DNA from 3 places in the Pseudoduganella sp. OTU4001 genome. Region 1 is predicted to be linked to each of the others. Evidence: riboswitches for the same ligand, from Rfam matches in the RefSeq annotation. Region 1 holds a riboswitch; each other region holds the start of a gene.
What was found. A riboswitch is a leader RNA that binds a small molecule or an ion and turns the genes downstream of it on or off. The one in region 1 is predicted to bind cobalamin.
Positions count from the first base shown of each region.

Region 1 (4,576 bases):
TTGGGATACAGGTCGCGAAACAGGCCGGAGGTAGTCACCAGGGCATCGCGCCGCAGCGCGCCCGGCAGCAGGCGCACATCGTTGACAATGCCGCGCGCATTCCACACCGGCTCCGCCCCCATCATGGCCAGCGCAAAGGCCACCATCACGCCCTCGTCGCGCACCGCGTCGGATGCCCACAGCAGGATGCCTTCGCTGCCCGCCGGCGAGCGTTCGCGCGCGGCTGCCTTGGCGGCAAGGCCCGCCCCCATCTGGTAGCCGATACGCGTCGGCAGGATATCGCCATCCACCGCGTGGAAATTGCGGCCGGTCGGCAGCGCTTCCGGCGAGCGCAGGGGATCGTTGCCCTTGCCCGGCTCGATGAAGCGTCCATCCAGCCCCGCCAGCAGCGCGCGCATTTCGTTGCGCGGCGATTCGGCCAGCTTGCGTGCGACTTCCGGGTCGTCGATGCCGCCCTTCTTCATCGACTCCAGCATCAGGTCGATCGATTCCTGCCGCCAGGGGCGGCCGAAAATGTGCAGGCCGTGCGGCATGAATTTTTCCTGCAGCTTGGTCAGGTAGTGGCCAACTTCATGCGCCAGCAGATCGTCGTCCGCCGCGTCGAAGCCGATGCCGCGCACCGCCAGCACATCGGCCATCGAGGCTTCCAGCTCCGCCTTCAGGTTCAGCGCGGCCACCCGCTCGCGCATCAGCTGCGCCGCTTTGGATTTCAGCGATTCGGAGCTGGCGGCTTCGTAGCTCTCCACCACCTGGCGTAACGACAGCAGCTCGTCGTACAGCGGGGTGGAGGCCAGCGGCGGCGTCAGGTGGTCGACCATCACGGCCAGGCCGCGCCGCTTGGCTTGCGTGCCTTCGCCTACGCCGTCCACGATGTAGGGGTAAACGCCCGGCAGGTCACCGGCGATCAGGCTCGAAAAATCGTCTGCCGCCAGGCCGACTGCTTTGCCAGGCAGGAATTCGTAAGTAGAGTGGCGGCCGACGTGGACCAGGGCGTCCGCCTTGAAGCGGTCGCGCAGCCAGTGGTAGAAGGCCAGGTACTGGTGCGGCGGCGGCACGCTGGTGTTGGCGTGCAAAAGTTCTTCGTCGACTTCCCAGCCGCGCGGCGGCTGCGGGCCGATGAAGACGTTGCCGAATACCAGGCCGGGGACCAGCAGCTTGCCCTGGTCGACCATGATCTTGCCGGGCGCAGGGCCCCAGCCCTTCAGGCCTTCAATGCGGTACGCAGCCAAACGACGTTGCAAGGGCGCCAGCGCGGCACAGCTCCCAGCGCGCACGCGCCTGCCCGCGGCGGCGCCTGGCCGCGCCTGCAGGCAGCTCGCGTAGCCTTCCGCAAGCGCGGATAAGTCGCGGATGGCCGCTTCGCGCTGCGGGTGGTCGGCGCCTTCGACCAGATGCTGCAACTCCTTGATCACGACTTCCGCCTGTTTGCGCCCCAGCGCCCACTCGCCTGCGGCTTCAGCCTGCAGCACGTCGGCATGCAAGCGCCCCAGCAGCCCGCTGGTCATCTCCCCCTGCACGCGCGGCGACAGCGTAGCGAACCAGCGCGCATAATCTGCGGCGCTCACGCTGTTCACCGATCCGGCCAGCTCGCGCAAGCCGGCGCGGTCTTCCGGCAGGTTGACGCCGTGCGCCATGATCCGGTCCAGCAGCGCCTCCGGCGTGGCCGGCAGCTCGCCCACCGTGTAGCCCGCATCCTTCAACGCATGCAGCATGTCGAACAGCGAAGCCGGCACGTCCAGGTTGTCCGCACCGATGTTCTGCCGTCCCGGCGGATGGTTGTAATACACCAGCGCCACCCGCTTGTCGCGGTTGGACTTGGCGCGCAGTGACAGCCAGCGCTCGACGCGCGCTGCCAGGCGCTCCGCTTCCGCCCCCAGCACCACCGGCGGCCGGTTCTCGATGCCGGTCAGCTTGTCGCGCTGCGGCTCGCCCAGTGCGGCCACCACGATCGGCTGGCCAATGCCTTGCAGCTCCGGCAGCGCCACGCGGTACTGCACCGAATCCGGCGGCAGGCCATCCGGAGACAGGCGCCACTGCATGGCGGTGCGGTCGGACAGGCGGATCGCCTTGAACAGCGGGATATCGAGACGCTTGAACGCCTCGCTCACAGCCTCGCGGTTTTCGGCCGCGCCCACCACAAAGTCCTGCAACACCACCAGCGCCGCAGGAACTGCTGGCGCGATCAGCTCCGGCAAGCGCTCCAACGCCTCGCGCGAAGCCCCGCCCCAGCGCGGCAGCACCTGCACGCATTGCTGGCCGCTGCGCTCAATCTGGCGGCACACCGCGTCCGGCACCATGCCATCCATATTCGACAGGTCCAGCACCACCACCGTCGGACGCGCCTGCACGCCCAGCTGCGCCGCCCGGCCCCAGGCCGAGGCATCGTGCAGCTCGCGCTCGCCCATGCGCAGGCGCAGCGTTGGTTCCGGCAGCGGCGCCGCCAGTGCACGCACCGGGTCGAGCAGGTGCGCGAACAGGGCCGCCGTGTTATCGCGCCCGCCGGCCTGCCACACCTGGCGCGCCGCCAGCCATTGGCCGGCAACGGGCAAGGCGCGTGCCGCCTGCAACGCGGCTTCCGACGGCTGCTCGCCAGACAACTGGCGCAACGTCTCCGGCGGGAAGCCTTGCAAGCCGCCCTGGCGTCCGCGCGACATCAGGCTCAGCGTGGCTTCGCCGTTAAAAGCCAGCACTGTCGCCGAAGCCCGCGCATGGCGTGCCAAGGCCTGCTTCAAGCGCCGCGCCGGGTCGCCGAACAGCGACACCGCGAGGATGCTGTCCGCCTGCGCCAGCCACTGGGCGGCCTGCTTGTCGTCCGCCGCCATCCATTGCGCGGGCGTGCGCAGGATGATGCGGTCATGGGGATGGCTGGCCAGATGGCGATGGGCAGCCGCGATTGCCGTCGGTGCGGCACGTTCGGTCACGATGGCGAACAGCGTGGCAGCGTTAAGCGGCGCACAGGCGAACGCACATAGCAGGACCAAAATGATCCGAGCAAAATTTAAGGTAAGCACAGAGATTCCGAGCACGCAAAACCACACCCTGGGTCTTGCACAATCAAGCGTGACTGGCCGGTCTTCTGGCTTGCCTTCATCCTCCGCTGGCCTGGCCTTCCCGTGCTATGCACAGTGGCGTTGGTCAGCTTCGTCTGGCTTACAGCAGCAGGGGCTGCGCCGGACTGGCGTGAGATGGCTATCTCGCGCGTCACCGGCTTCCCGTTTCACCACCTTACAGACTTGCAAAGTGGCACCAATCACGAACTGCTGGGATTTTAGCAACAAATGTTGTTGCACGGATGGGAAATCCAGAAATTAGTGGCAAATCCGCTGCTGAAGGTATTTACTGGTAAATGCGCGTCAACGAACGCGTCTGGGAGAGACAAAATGCATAATAAGACAACTTTGCAAGTCCTGGCCGCCGCCTCGGGACTTGGGGACGAGCGTATCCAGGAACTCTGGGAAGGTGCGGATATGTATGCCCGGGCACAGGCTGGCGACCCCGATTCGCCGCATTTCCAGCGGGTGCTGCACGAGCGCATGGCGGCCATGGTGGAACGCGAAGTGGCCAAGCGCCAGCCCGAACGGGATAGGGCGCCGTGGGTCATGGCTGACGCCCACCTGGGGCATATCGAAGTCTCGCTGGCGGAAGCGCTGAAAGCATTCGGCAGCCGAACGCAGCACGTCGTCCACTAAACCGACGCGCGATGAACCGCGCCCCGATCCCCTGCCGCCCACATTGCGGCGCCTGCTGCACGGCGCCCGCCATTGAAAGCGCGATCCCCGGCATGCCCGGGGGGAAGCCGGCTGGCGTGCCTTGCATCCACCTTGATGGGCAGCGGCGCTGCAAGCTGTATGGCTTGCCGGAGCGCCCGCAGGTCTGCCTCGACTTCAATGCCGACGAAATGATTTGCGGCGAATCGCGCGAACAGGCCATGCGCTGGCTGGGCTGGGCCAAGGCGTAAACCGGTAAAATAGCGCCCCATCATGAGTTTCCAATGCCGCCCTGCCTGCGGCGCCTGCTGCACGGCGCCCTCCATCACCTCCCCGATTCCCGGTATGCCGAACGGCAAACCGGCGGGCGTGCGCTGCGTGCAACTGGGCGACGATTACCGCTGCATGATCTTCGGCCGCCCCGAACGGCCCGCCTTCTGCGCCGGGCTGCAGCCGTCGGCCGAAATGTGCGGCGAAACGCGCGAGCAGGCCATGCACTGGCTGGGCGATCTCGAAGCGCTCACCCGTCCCGGAAATTGAAGATCCGGCGCGTTCTTGCCTGGCTCTTGCTGGCCAGCGGCGCGGCAGGTTTCGTAACGACGGCGCAGTGGTCATGGATGGCCGCCATGGGCATTGGCTCCGGCTTCCTTTTGCTGCGTGGGATGACGGTCGGCCTGTGGGGAGGCCTGCTCTATTCCGCGCTGCAGTCATTGCGCTATTTTCCCTACGCCGGCAGCGGAGCGTTTGGCAGCAAGTGGGCCTTGAGCCTGGCTGTCGTGATGCACGTGCCGGACGGCGTGCTCGTGGTGAACCTGCTGGCAGTGGCCATGGGGCTGGCATGTGCGGGCCTCCTGCTAGAATGTTCAACT
Region 1 covers NZ_JASATG010000024.1:69,429-74,004, reverse strand. Annotated here, with positions in the region: partial or broken gene AAHE99_RS19520 (cobaltochelatase subunit CobN) at 1-2,981, opposite strand, end outside; cobalamin riboswitch at 3,050-3,266, opposite strand; gene AAHE99_RS19515 (hypothetical protein) at 3,381-3,689, shown strand; gene AAHE99_RS19510 (YkgJ family cysteine cluster protein) at 3,701-3,958, shown strand; gene AAHE99_RS19505 (YkgJ family cysteine cluster protein) at 3,981-4,247, shown strand; gene AAHE99_RS19500 (MFS transporter) at 4,244-4,576, shown strand, end outside.

Region 2 (4,576 bases), on a different contig from region 1:
TGATCGCGGTGCGCGAATACACTGGGCCGATGCCCTGCAGGCGGGTGTAGGCGTTCTGGCCCAGCGGGTCGGACGGCTCGTCGCGCGGCACGCCCTGGCGTTCGAACTCGAAGTTGTCGATGCGCGGCGCGAAGCCGATGGAGCGCAGGAACGGCGTGGTCAGGTGCACCTTGCGGCCGGTATCGCGCAGCATGCGGTGGTTCCAGTACTCGTTCAGGCCTTCATCGAGGAAGGGCTCTTCGAACTCGTTGCTGGCCAGGATGCCATAGAAGTAGCCGTGGCCGAATTCGTGGATGGTCACGAAGTCCAGCGCAGCATGCGCCACCGTATCGGCTTTCAGGTCGGGATAGCTGTCGGCGGTGAAGAAGGTCGGGTACTCCATGCCGCCCGCTTCGCCCGCATTATGCGGCGGGATCACTACGGTCAGCGTCTTGTATGGGTAAGGGCCGAGCGTGCGCGAGAAGTATTCCAGCGAGTCCTTGGCCGCCTTCATGGCCGGCGCCGCGTTGGAGGCGAATTCGGGCGGGAACAGCACGCTCACCTTCACTTGCGGGCTGCCCGGGCCGGTCCAGGTATCGGTCAGCGGCTTGGCGGTGCGCTTGTCGGCGGTCCAGGCGAAATCGTGCACGTCGCCCTGCACGAAGTGGTGGGTCAGCTTGCCGTCCTTTTCGGCCGGCGTGCCTTGCAGCTCGCCGGTGGCGCCCACGGTGTATTCCTTGGGCACGGTCAGCTTCACGTCGTAGCTGCCAAAGTCGGCGTAGAACTCCGACTGGGCGTGGAATTCATGCGCGTTCCAGCGCACGCTGGTGGCGCCGCGTTCGCCCGGCAGCTCCAGCACGGCGATCTTCGGGAACCATTGCGCCACCAGGTGGAAGCTGTCGAAGTAGCCGGTGCGCGCCATCACGCGCGGCAGCTGGTCGAAGAAGCTGATATCGAGCGTGGTGCTGGCGCCCGGCGCCACCGCTTGCGGCAGGTCCATGCGCACCACGGTCTGGTCGGTGGCAGGGCCGCCGTCCGGCTGCACGAAAGTCCACGCTACCTTGGCGCCGTTCTGCTGCACGCTGCGCAGTTCGATGTAGCCCCATTCGCCATCCTTGCTCAGGGCATCGTTGCGGATGCCGCCGCCGTTCAGGCGCTGCTCGGTGTGGAAGGTGCTGTTGGCGTTCTGGAAGGCGTTCAGGTACAGGTGCATGTAAACGCTGCGCACCGGCTGGTCGCTGCGGTTGCGCCAGGTCAGCTGCTGGCGGCCGTCGATGGTGTGCTTGACCGGATCCAGCGTGGCCTCGATTTTGTAGTCCACCACGCGGTCGGACAAGGTGGCTTCCTGGCCGGTGCGAATGCCGCCCCAGGCATTGGCGGCGCTAGGCTGGCTCACGGCGGCTGCCTTGGGCGCCGCCAGCGGGATGCCGTTGCCCGGCTCCGGATTGGTGCCGGGGATGCCGCCTTCGGCCAATAGTCCGGCGGAAACCGCTGCGCCGCCCAGCAGGACGGCGGCGGCCAATAAACGTGCGATGCGCATAGGTCTCCATTAAATTTTATGCAACGCGAAAATATAGCCTGACAGTCGGTTGCTTGCCAATCTTTTATGCCAACTTTAACCAGCGTATAATGACGCCGCCTTGGTGCCCGCGTCCTGTTCATGGACGCAGTTAAACGGGAAACGCAATGTGCTGCCCCCGCAACGGTACGCAAGCGCCGTCATGAACGACGGCAGGCCGCGCCTGAAACCACTATGCATGCATAGGAAGGTGGCCCGGTCAGTCTTGCCAGCCCGGATACCGGCCAGGGAGGTGGAAGCGCGCCCGAGCAGGGCGCGACTTCTGTGGATTCCGGCTGCGGGGACGCAGGCGGATACTTTTTCTATTCGCTTGTCATGACCATCTTCTCCTCGCGCTGCGCCCTGGCTGCAGCAGTCGCCCTGTGCTTTGCCGCACCGGCCGTCGCCCAGAATTCCCAGACCATCGTCATCTCCGGTTCCCGTTTCGCCAGCGATCCTTCGCTGCTGCCGATCGGCGCCACCACCATCACTGCCGCGGAAATCCGCCGCGCCGGCGTTACCGACGTCAACCAGGCGATCCGCAAGATCGGCGGCGTGTACGGCCGCCAAAGCCTGACCGGCAGCCCGGACTTCCCGCTCGACCTGCGCGGCTTCGGCAGCAGCAGCGACCAGAACGTGGTGATCGTACTGGACGGCGTGCGCATGAACGAGAACGAGCTGTCCAGCGCCACCCTGTCCACCATCCCGATCGATATGGTGGAGCGCATCGACATCATGCGCGGCGGCGCCAGCGTGCTGTATGGCGAAGGCGCAACCGGCGGCGTGATCAGCATCGTCACCAAGCGCCCGCAAGCCGGCGCGCGCGGCGGCAATGTATTCGCTGAACTGGGCCAGTTCGACAGCTCCGACCTGCGCCTGAGCGGCGTGCAGGGCTTCGACGGCTTCGCCATCGACGCTTCCGTCGGCCAGCAGCGCACCGACAACTACCGCGACAACAATGAGTTCAAGCAGAAGCAGTTCAATGGCGGCGTGCAGTTCCAAGGCGCCTTCGGCCGCTTGTCCCTGCGTGCCGACATCGCGCGCCAGGACCAGCGTTTCGCCGGCAGCCTGACCGAAGACCTGTTCAAGGCCAACCCGCGCCAGACCAAGACCCCGAACGACTTCGGCAAGATGGACAGCGACCGCTACACCGCCGCCTGGGAGAATAAGGTCGGCGCCTTCGACCTGGCCGCCGAACTGGCGCATCGCAAGAAGGACGTGGCAGCCGCCTACTTCGCGTCGTGGGGCGCGTCGCGCTCGTCCTACGACAGCGAGCAGACCCAGTTCTCGCCGCGCGTACGCCATCTGGCGCAGTTCGACGGCATGCTGAACGAGCTGGTGACCGGCTTCGATTTCGGCCGCTGGAACCGCGTGACCACGGCTGACTACTCGGCGGCGGAAGCGACCCAGCGCAGCAAGGCGTTCTACGTGCGCGACGAGCTGAAATTCGCCGGCGCCCAGCAAGCGCGCCTGGCAGCCGGTGTGCGCCGCGAACTGTTCGAGAAAGACTCCTTCGATCCGATGCCGTTCACCTCTGCCACCTACAGCATCAAGCAGGCCCAGAACGCGTGGGAGCTGCAGGGCAGCGTGCTGGCCGCGCCAGGCCTGACCGCCTGGGCCAAGGCCGGCCACAGCTTCCGCGTCGCCACCTCGGACGAGAATGCGTTCACCCCGCAGGCCAACAAGCCGCTGGAGACGCAGGTTTCGCACGACGCCGAGATCGGCCTCGGCTACGCGCAAGGCGCCGCCAAGCTTGATGCACGCATCTTCCGCCACAACCTGGACAACGAGATCTACTACAACCCGGTGGCGGGCATGTTCGGCGCCAACACCAACCTCGACCCGACCCAGCGCAAGGGCTTCGAGCTGGATGGCAGCTACCGCTTCGCGCCGGCCTGGCAAGTGCTGGGCCATTACCAGCGCGTGCAGGCCAAGTTCCGTTCCGGCCAGTATGCCGGCCGCGAGCTGGCGCTGGTGCCGAGCCACATCGTGACCGCGCGCCTGGCCTGGCTGCCGGGCGACGGCCAGAGCGCCGACATCGGCGTGCAGCGCGTCGCCGAACAGCGTTACGGCGACGACTTCTTCAACAGCTGCAATGCGCGCATCCCGGCCTACACCACGGTCGACGGCCGCTATGCCCGCAAGTTCGGCCAATGGGAACTGGCGCTGAGCGCGCTCAACCTGTTCGATAAGGACCACTACAGCCAGGCCTTCGGTTGCCGTTCGGGCATTTACCCGGACAGCGGCCGCCAGCTGAAAGTGTCCGCGCGCTACGACTTCTAAGCGCTTAAAGCAGGCTTAAATCAGCCCCGTGGAGGCCAATTTGGCTCGCGGGGCTGATCACGGGACGCAAAAAATGGTAATCTCGCGGCGTTTACTATTCACCTGTAAGGACCACCATGCGTCTCCTGCGCCTTCTGATTGCCTCCGCCGCCCTGATGTTCACTGCCGCCGGCGCCTCCGCCGCCGAGCCGAAAGAGGGCGTTGACTGGAAATCCCTCGACACCCCTGTGCGCACCGAAGCGCCAGGCAAGAAAGTTGAAGTTGTCGAGTTCTTCATGTACACCTGCCCGCACTGCTTCGCGCTGGAGCCGCGCATTAGCGCCTGGGTCAAGCAGAACGCCGACAAGATCCATTTCCGCCGCATCCACTTTGCCCGCAGCGAAAAAGACCCGCTGGCGCGCGCCCACGTGACCCTGGAATCGATGGGCATGCCGGAAGTGGCAAGCCAGAAGATCTTCAACGCCATCCACGTTGAGCACAAGCGCCTGATGCGCGAAGAAGACGTGACTGCCGTTGTGGTGAGCGCCGGCGTCGACAGGGCCAAGTACGAAAGCGTCTATAAATCCTTCGGCGTCGAGTCTAAAATGAAGCGTATGGCCAATATCATCGGCCAGTACAAAGGTGTGGACAGCGCCCCGACCCTGGTGATCGATGGCCGCTACATTACTTCGCCGTCGATGGCAGGCCGTCCGGGCCAGCCGGAAATGCAATCCCATGTAGCGGCGCTGGCCGTGGCGGATTACCTGGTTGCCAAGG
Region 2 covers NZ_JASATG010000046.1:2,305-6,880, forward strand. Annotated here, with positions in the region: gene AAHE99_RS24910 (M1 family metallopeptidase) at 1-1,519, opposite strand, end outside; cobalamin riboswitch at 1,604-1,801, shown strand; gene AAHE99_RS24915 (TonB-dependent receptor) at 1,874-3,820, shown strand; gene AAHE99_RS24920 (thiol:disulfide interchange protein DsbA/DsbL) at 3,937-4,576, shown strand, end outside.
Region 2: another riboswitch for cobalamin. It lies ahead of AAHE99_RS24915 (TonB-dependent receptor); the one in region 1 lies ahead of AAHE99_RS19520 (cobaltochelatase subunit CobN).

Region 3 (4,576 bases), on a different contig from region 1:
GCGCGTGATCGAGGCGGCCATGGCCCTGCATGCGGACGCCCAGGGCGGCCTGCAGGCGCTGGCCACCTTCGGCGGCCTGGAAATCGCCATGATGACAGGCGCCATGCTGAAGGCGGCGGAACGCCGCATGGTGCTGCTGATCGACGGATTTATCGTTACCAGCGCCCTGCTGGTGGCGGCACGCGTGCAGCCGGCAGTCCTGGACTACTGCGTGTTCGCGCACTGCTCCGACGAGAACGGCCACCAACGCATGCTGGACTTCCTGGGCGCCCGTCCGCTGCTGAACCTGGGCCTGCGCCTGGGCGAAGGCACCGGCGCCGCGCTGGCCGTGCCGCTGCTGCATGCCGCCGTCAATTTCCTGAACCAGATGGCCACTTTCGAGTCGGCCCAGGTCAGCGAGAAGTCCGAGTAAGCGCCGATGCAGCAGCTGCGCCTCTTCTTCATCGCGCTGCAATTTTTCACGCGCCTGCCCATCCCGCGCTGGGTGGGCTTTGAGCCGGCGTGGCTGCACCACGCCTCGCGCTACTTCCCGGCTGTCGGCCTGGTGGTGGCGACCATTGCCGGTGCGGTGTATGCCGCCGCTGCGCTGGTGCTGCCGCCGGCGGTGGCCGTCCTGCTGTCCACTGCCGCCGGCATCTATGCCACCGGCGCTTTCCACGAAGACGGCTTTGCCGACACCTGTGACGGACTGGGTGGCGGCCACACGCGCGAACGCGTGCTGGAAATTATGAAGGATTCGCGCATCGGGGCCTATGGCGCCATCGGCATCGTCCTGATGCTGGCGACCAAGATCGCGGCGCTGGCCAGCCTGCCGCTGCTGGCCGCCCTGGGCGCGCTGCTGGCGGCGCACCCGCTATCGCGCCTGATGGCCTGCTCCCTGATCTGGCGCATGGAATACGCGCGCGCCGAAGGCAAGGCCAAACCGCTGGCGCAGGAAATGCGCAGCGGGGAATTCGCCATCGCTGCACTGACGGCCGCACTGCCCGCCGGCGCGGTCGTGGCGCTGGGCTGGCTGCCGCCGGCCGCGCTGGCGACGGGCCTGGGCGGCATGCTGCTGGCAACGCTCTGGTTTGCGCGCAAATTCCAGCAGCGGCTGGGCGGCTACACCGGCGACTGCCTGGGCGCCGTGCAGCAGCTCTCCGAAGCCGTGTTCTACCTCGGCGTACTGGCCTGCGTGTGGAACTGATCCTCATCCGCCATCCCATACCAGATGTCGCGCCAGGTGTTTGCTACGGCCGCAGCGACATCCCCGCCGCTGCCGCCGCACTGGCCGCGGGCCATGCCGCCCTGGCGCCGCAACTGGCCGACGCCCTCGCCCGGGACGCCCGCCTGTATTCCAGCCCACTGCAACGCTGCACCGCCCTGGCCTGCCTGCTGGGCGCCCCCGCGCTGGACGCCCGCCTGGCCGAGATGGATTTCGGCGCGTGGGAAATGCGCGCCTGGGACGACATCCCGTGCGCGGAAGTCGATGCCTGGGCCGCCGACTTGCTGGATTACCGCCCCGGCGGCGGTGAAACGGTGCGCGAAGTGGCGGCGCGCGTGCAATCCTTCCTCGACGAGCTGCAACACGATGCGGTCATCGTGTGCCATGCCGGCACCATGCGCCTGATGGCCGCGATGGCGGCCGGCGAACCCCTGCTGCACGCGGCGCAAAAGCCAAACCAGATCAAGTATTGCTCGACCCTGCGCTTGTCCTGGCCCGCCAAGTCCGTATAATGGTGGGGTTTTGGTGCTCGCATTCGAATTCTCGAAAGCAGTTAAACGGGAAACACGGTGTTGTCTTTGACAGCTAACGTGTGCTGCCCCCGCAACGGTAAGCAAGTGCCGCCCTGATGGTGCGGCAGCGGTCTCACAGCCACTGTGCGAAAGCATGGGAAGGCCAGGCCGCCAGACTTGCCAGCCCGGATACCGGCCAGACCAGGTGGGAACGCGCCTTGCGCCCGTTCCCGTTCTTGCCGGCTTACGGGGACGTGGGCCGGCGGCTCATTGAAGAAATTGACATGACATCTCCCGCCACCCGGCAAGCGGCCCTCGCGTCGCTGGCATTGGCCTTTGCCGTACCTGCCTCCGCCCTGGATTCCGTTGTCGTTACCGCCACCCGCACACCGCAGGCAGCGCAAGACATCATCAGCGATACGCTCACCATCAGCGCCGAGGAGATCGCCCGCAGCGGCGCCGGCTCCATCACGGAAGTGCTGCAGCGCCAGCGCGGCATCGAAATCACCCGCAACGGCGGCAGCGCCACCAACTCCAACGTCTACCTGCGCGGCGCCAACAGCAACCAGGTGATCGTGCTGCTGGACGGCGTGCGCATCGGCTCCGCCACCAGCGGCGCCGCCGCATGGAATGCCATCCCGCTGGGCGCGGTGGAGCGCATCGAGGTGGTGTACGGTCCCCTGAGCACCATTTACGGCGCCGACGCCATTGGCGGCGTGATCCAGATTTTCACCCGCAAAGGCCAGGGCGCTCTGGCGCTGGATGCCGCTGTGCTGGCGGGCAGCTATGGCACGCGCGCCGGCCGCGCCGGCATTTCCGGCTCGGCCGGCGCCATCAGCTACGCGCTCAGCGCTGGCAAGGAGCGCGCCGACGGCTTCTCCTCCACCCTGCCGGGCATCAGCAGCTATAACAAGGACGACGACGGCTACGACCGCAAACATGCCAGCGGCCAGCTGGCATGGCAGATCGCGCCGGGCCATGAGCTGGCAGCGCAATTCATGCATATCGACCAGGAGTCGGATTTCGACAGCGGCGCTACCGTGCGCGCCTGGAATACGCAAAAACTGGACACCATCGCCCTGTCCTCCCGCAACCGCGTGGCCCGCAACTGGAAGATGACCACCCAGGCTTCGCAATCGCGCGACAAATCCGGCAGCTTCACCGCCAGCGCCAGCCAGATCGACACCACGCAGTCCATGGTCAGCTGGCAGCACGATATTGCGCTCGGCCCGGACAGCCTGCAGCTGCTGGCCGAACACCGCAAGGAAGAAGTCGCGGCCAACACCGCCGCCCTGGTACGCGAACGCAGCACCAGTTCCTATGCCGCCAGCTACAACATGAAGCGCGGCGACCACCTGCTGGCCGCCGCCGCACGCAATGACGACAGCTCGCAATACGGCTCCAAAAGCACCGGCTCGCTGGGCTACGGCTACCGCATCGCGCCCGGCCTGCGACTGAACGCCAGCTACGGCACCAGTTTCCGCGCGCCGACCTTCAATGAGCTGTACTATCCAGGCTACGGTCTGCCGGGCAACCGCCCGGAACAAGGCCGCAACCGAGAAATCGGCCTGCGCTATGAACAGAACGGTACCCAGCTGGGCGCCGTGGCCTACCGCAACAAGCTGACCGACCTGCTGGTGAACACCACGCCATGCCCGGTACCCGGCTTCAAGAGCGGCTGCGCCTATAACGTCAACCACGCCACCCTGGAAGGCATCACCCTGTCGGCACGCCAGCAGTTGGGCAGCGCCTTCACCATGGAGGCCACGGCAGACCTGCAAAACCCGCGCGACGACAGCACCGGCAAGCAGTTGCTGCGCCGCGCCAAACGCCACGGCAATGTCGCGCTGGAATATACTGCGGGCAGCCTGCGCGGAGGCGCCGAGTGGCAGGTTTCCGGCTACCGCTTCGACGACGCGGCCAACCGCAACCGCCTGGGCGGCTATGGTTTGCTGAACCTGTACGGGGCCTGGTATTTCGCCCCGTCCTGGTCGGCCACCCTGCGCTGGAACAATGTCGCCGACAAGCAGTACGAAGTCGCGCGCCTGTACGGCACCGCCGGTTCCAGCGTGTATGCCGGCCTGCGCTACGGCTACAAATAAATGAGATAAGCTGCCCCTATGCATCCACTTTCCGCCAAGCTGCGCCTGCGCGCCGCCACCGTCATCATCCTGCTGGTGCTGTTGTCACTGGCCAGCATGGTGGCCGCCGGCATGATCGGCTCGGTCAGCATCCCGCTGGCCGACCTGCCTGGCGCTCTGCGTGAATTCATCAGCGGGCAGCCCACCTCTTTACCGGGCCACCTGATCGGCCTGCGCGCCGAACGCGCCGCCACCGCCTTTGTCACCGGCGCTTCGCTGTCGCTGGCCGGCGTCATGATGCAGGCCTTGCTGCGCAACCCGCTGGCAGACCCGTATGTGCTGGGCATTTCGTCCGGGGCCTCGGTCGGCGCGCTGGCTGCGCTCCTGTTCATGTGCGCCGCATGGATGGTCGATGCCGCCTCGTTCGCCGGGGCGGTGGTGATTTCGATGCTGCTGTATTTCCTGGCGCGGCGCGACCTGCGCGGCGGCACGGCGGCGGAAGGCGGCACCGCCATGCTGCTGCTGACCGGCGTGGTGCTGTCCTCCGGCTGTATCGCATTGGTGACGCTGATGCTCTCGATTGCGCCGGAAAGCCGCCTGCGCACCATGGTGTTCTGGCTGATCGGCGACCTGTCCGGCTCCCCGATCCGCTGGCTGCCGTGGTTCGTGCTGGCCGGCTGCCTGGCCTTTGCCCTGCGCGCGGCGCGCTCCTTCAATGTGATGGCGCTGCATGCGGAGGCTTCGGCGACGCTGGGCATCCGCGTCGGCGCACTGCGCAA
Region 3 covers NZ_JASATG010000049.1:18,788-23,363, reverse strand. Annotated here, with positions in the region: gene cobT (nicotinate-nucleotide--dimethylbenzimidazole phosphoribosyltransferase) at 1-412, shown strand, start outside; gene AAHE99_RS25375 (adenosylcobinamide-GDP ribazoletransferase) at 419-1,186, shown strand; gene AAHE99_RS25370 (histidine phosphatase family protein) at 1,177-1,716, shown strand; cobalamin riboswitch at 1,711-1,931, shown strand; gene AAHE99_RS25365 (TonB-dependent receptor domain-containing protein) at 2,001-3,818, shown strand; gene AAHE99_RS25360 (FecCD family ABC transporter permease) at 3,837-4,576, shown strand, end outside.
Region 3: another riboswitch for cobalamin. It lies ahead of AAHE99_RS25365 (TonB-dependent receptor domain-containing protein); the one in region 1 lies ahead of AAHE99_RS19520 (cobaltochelatase subunit CobN).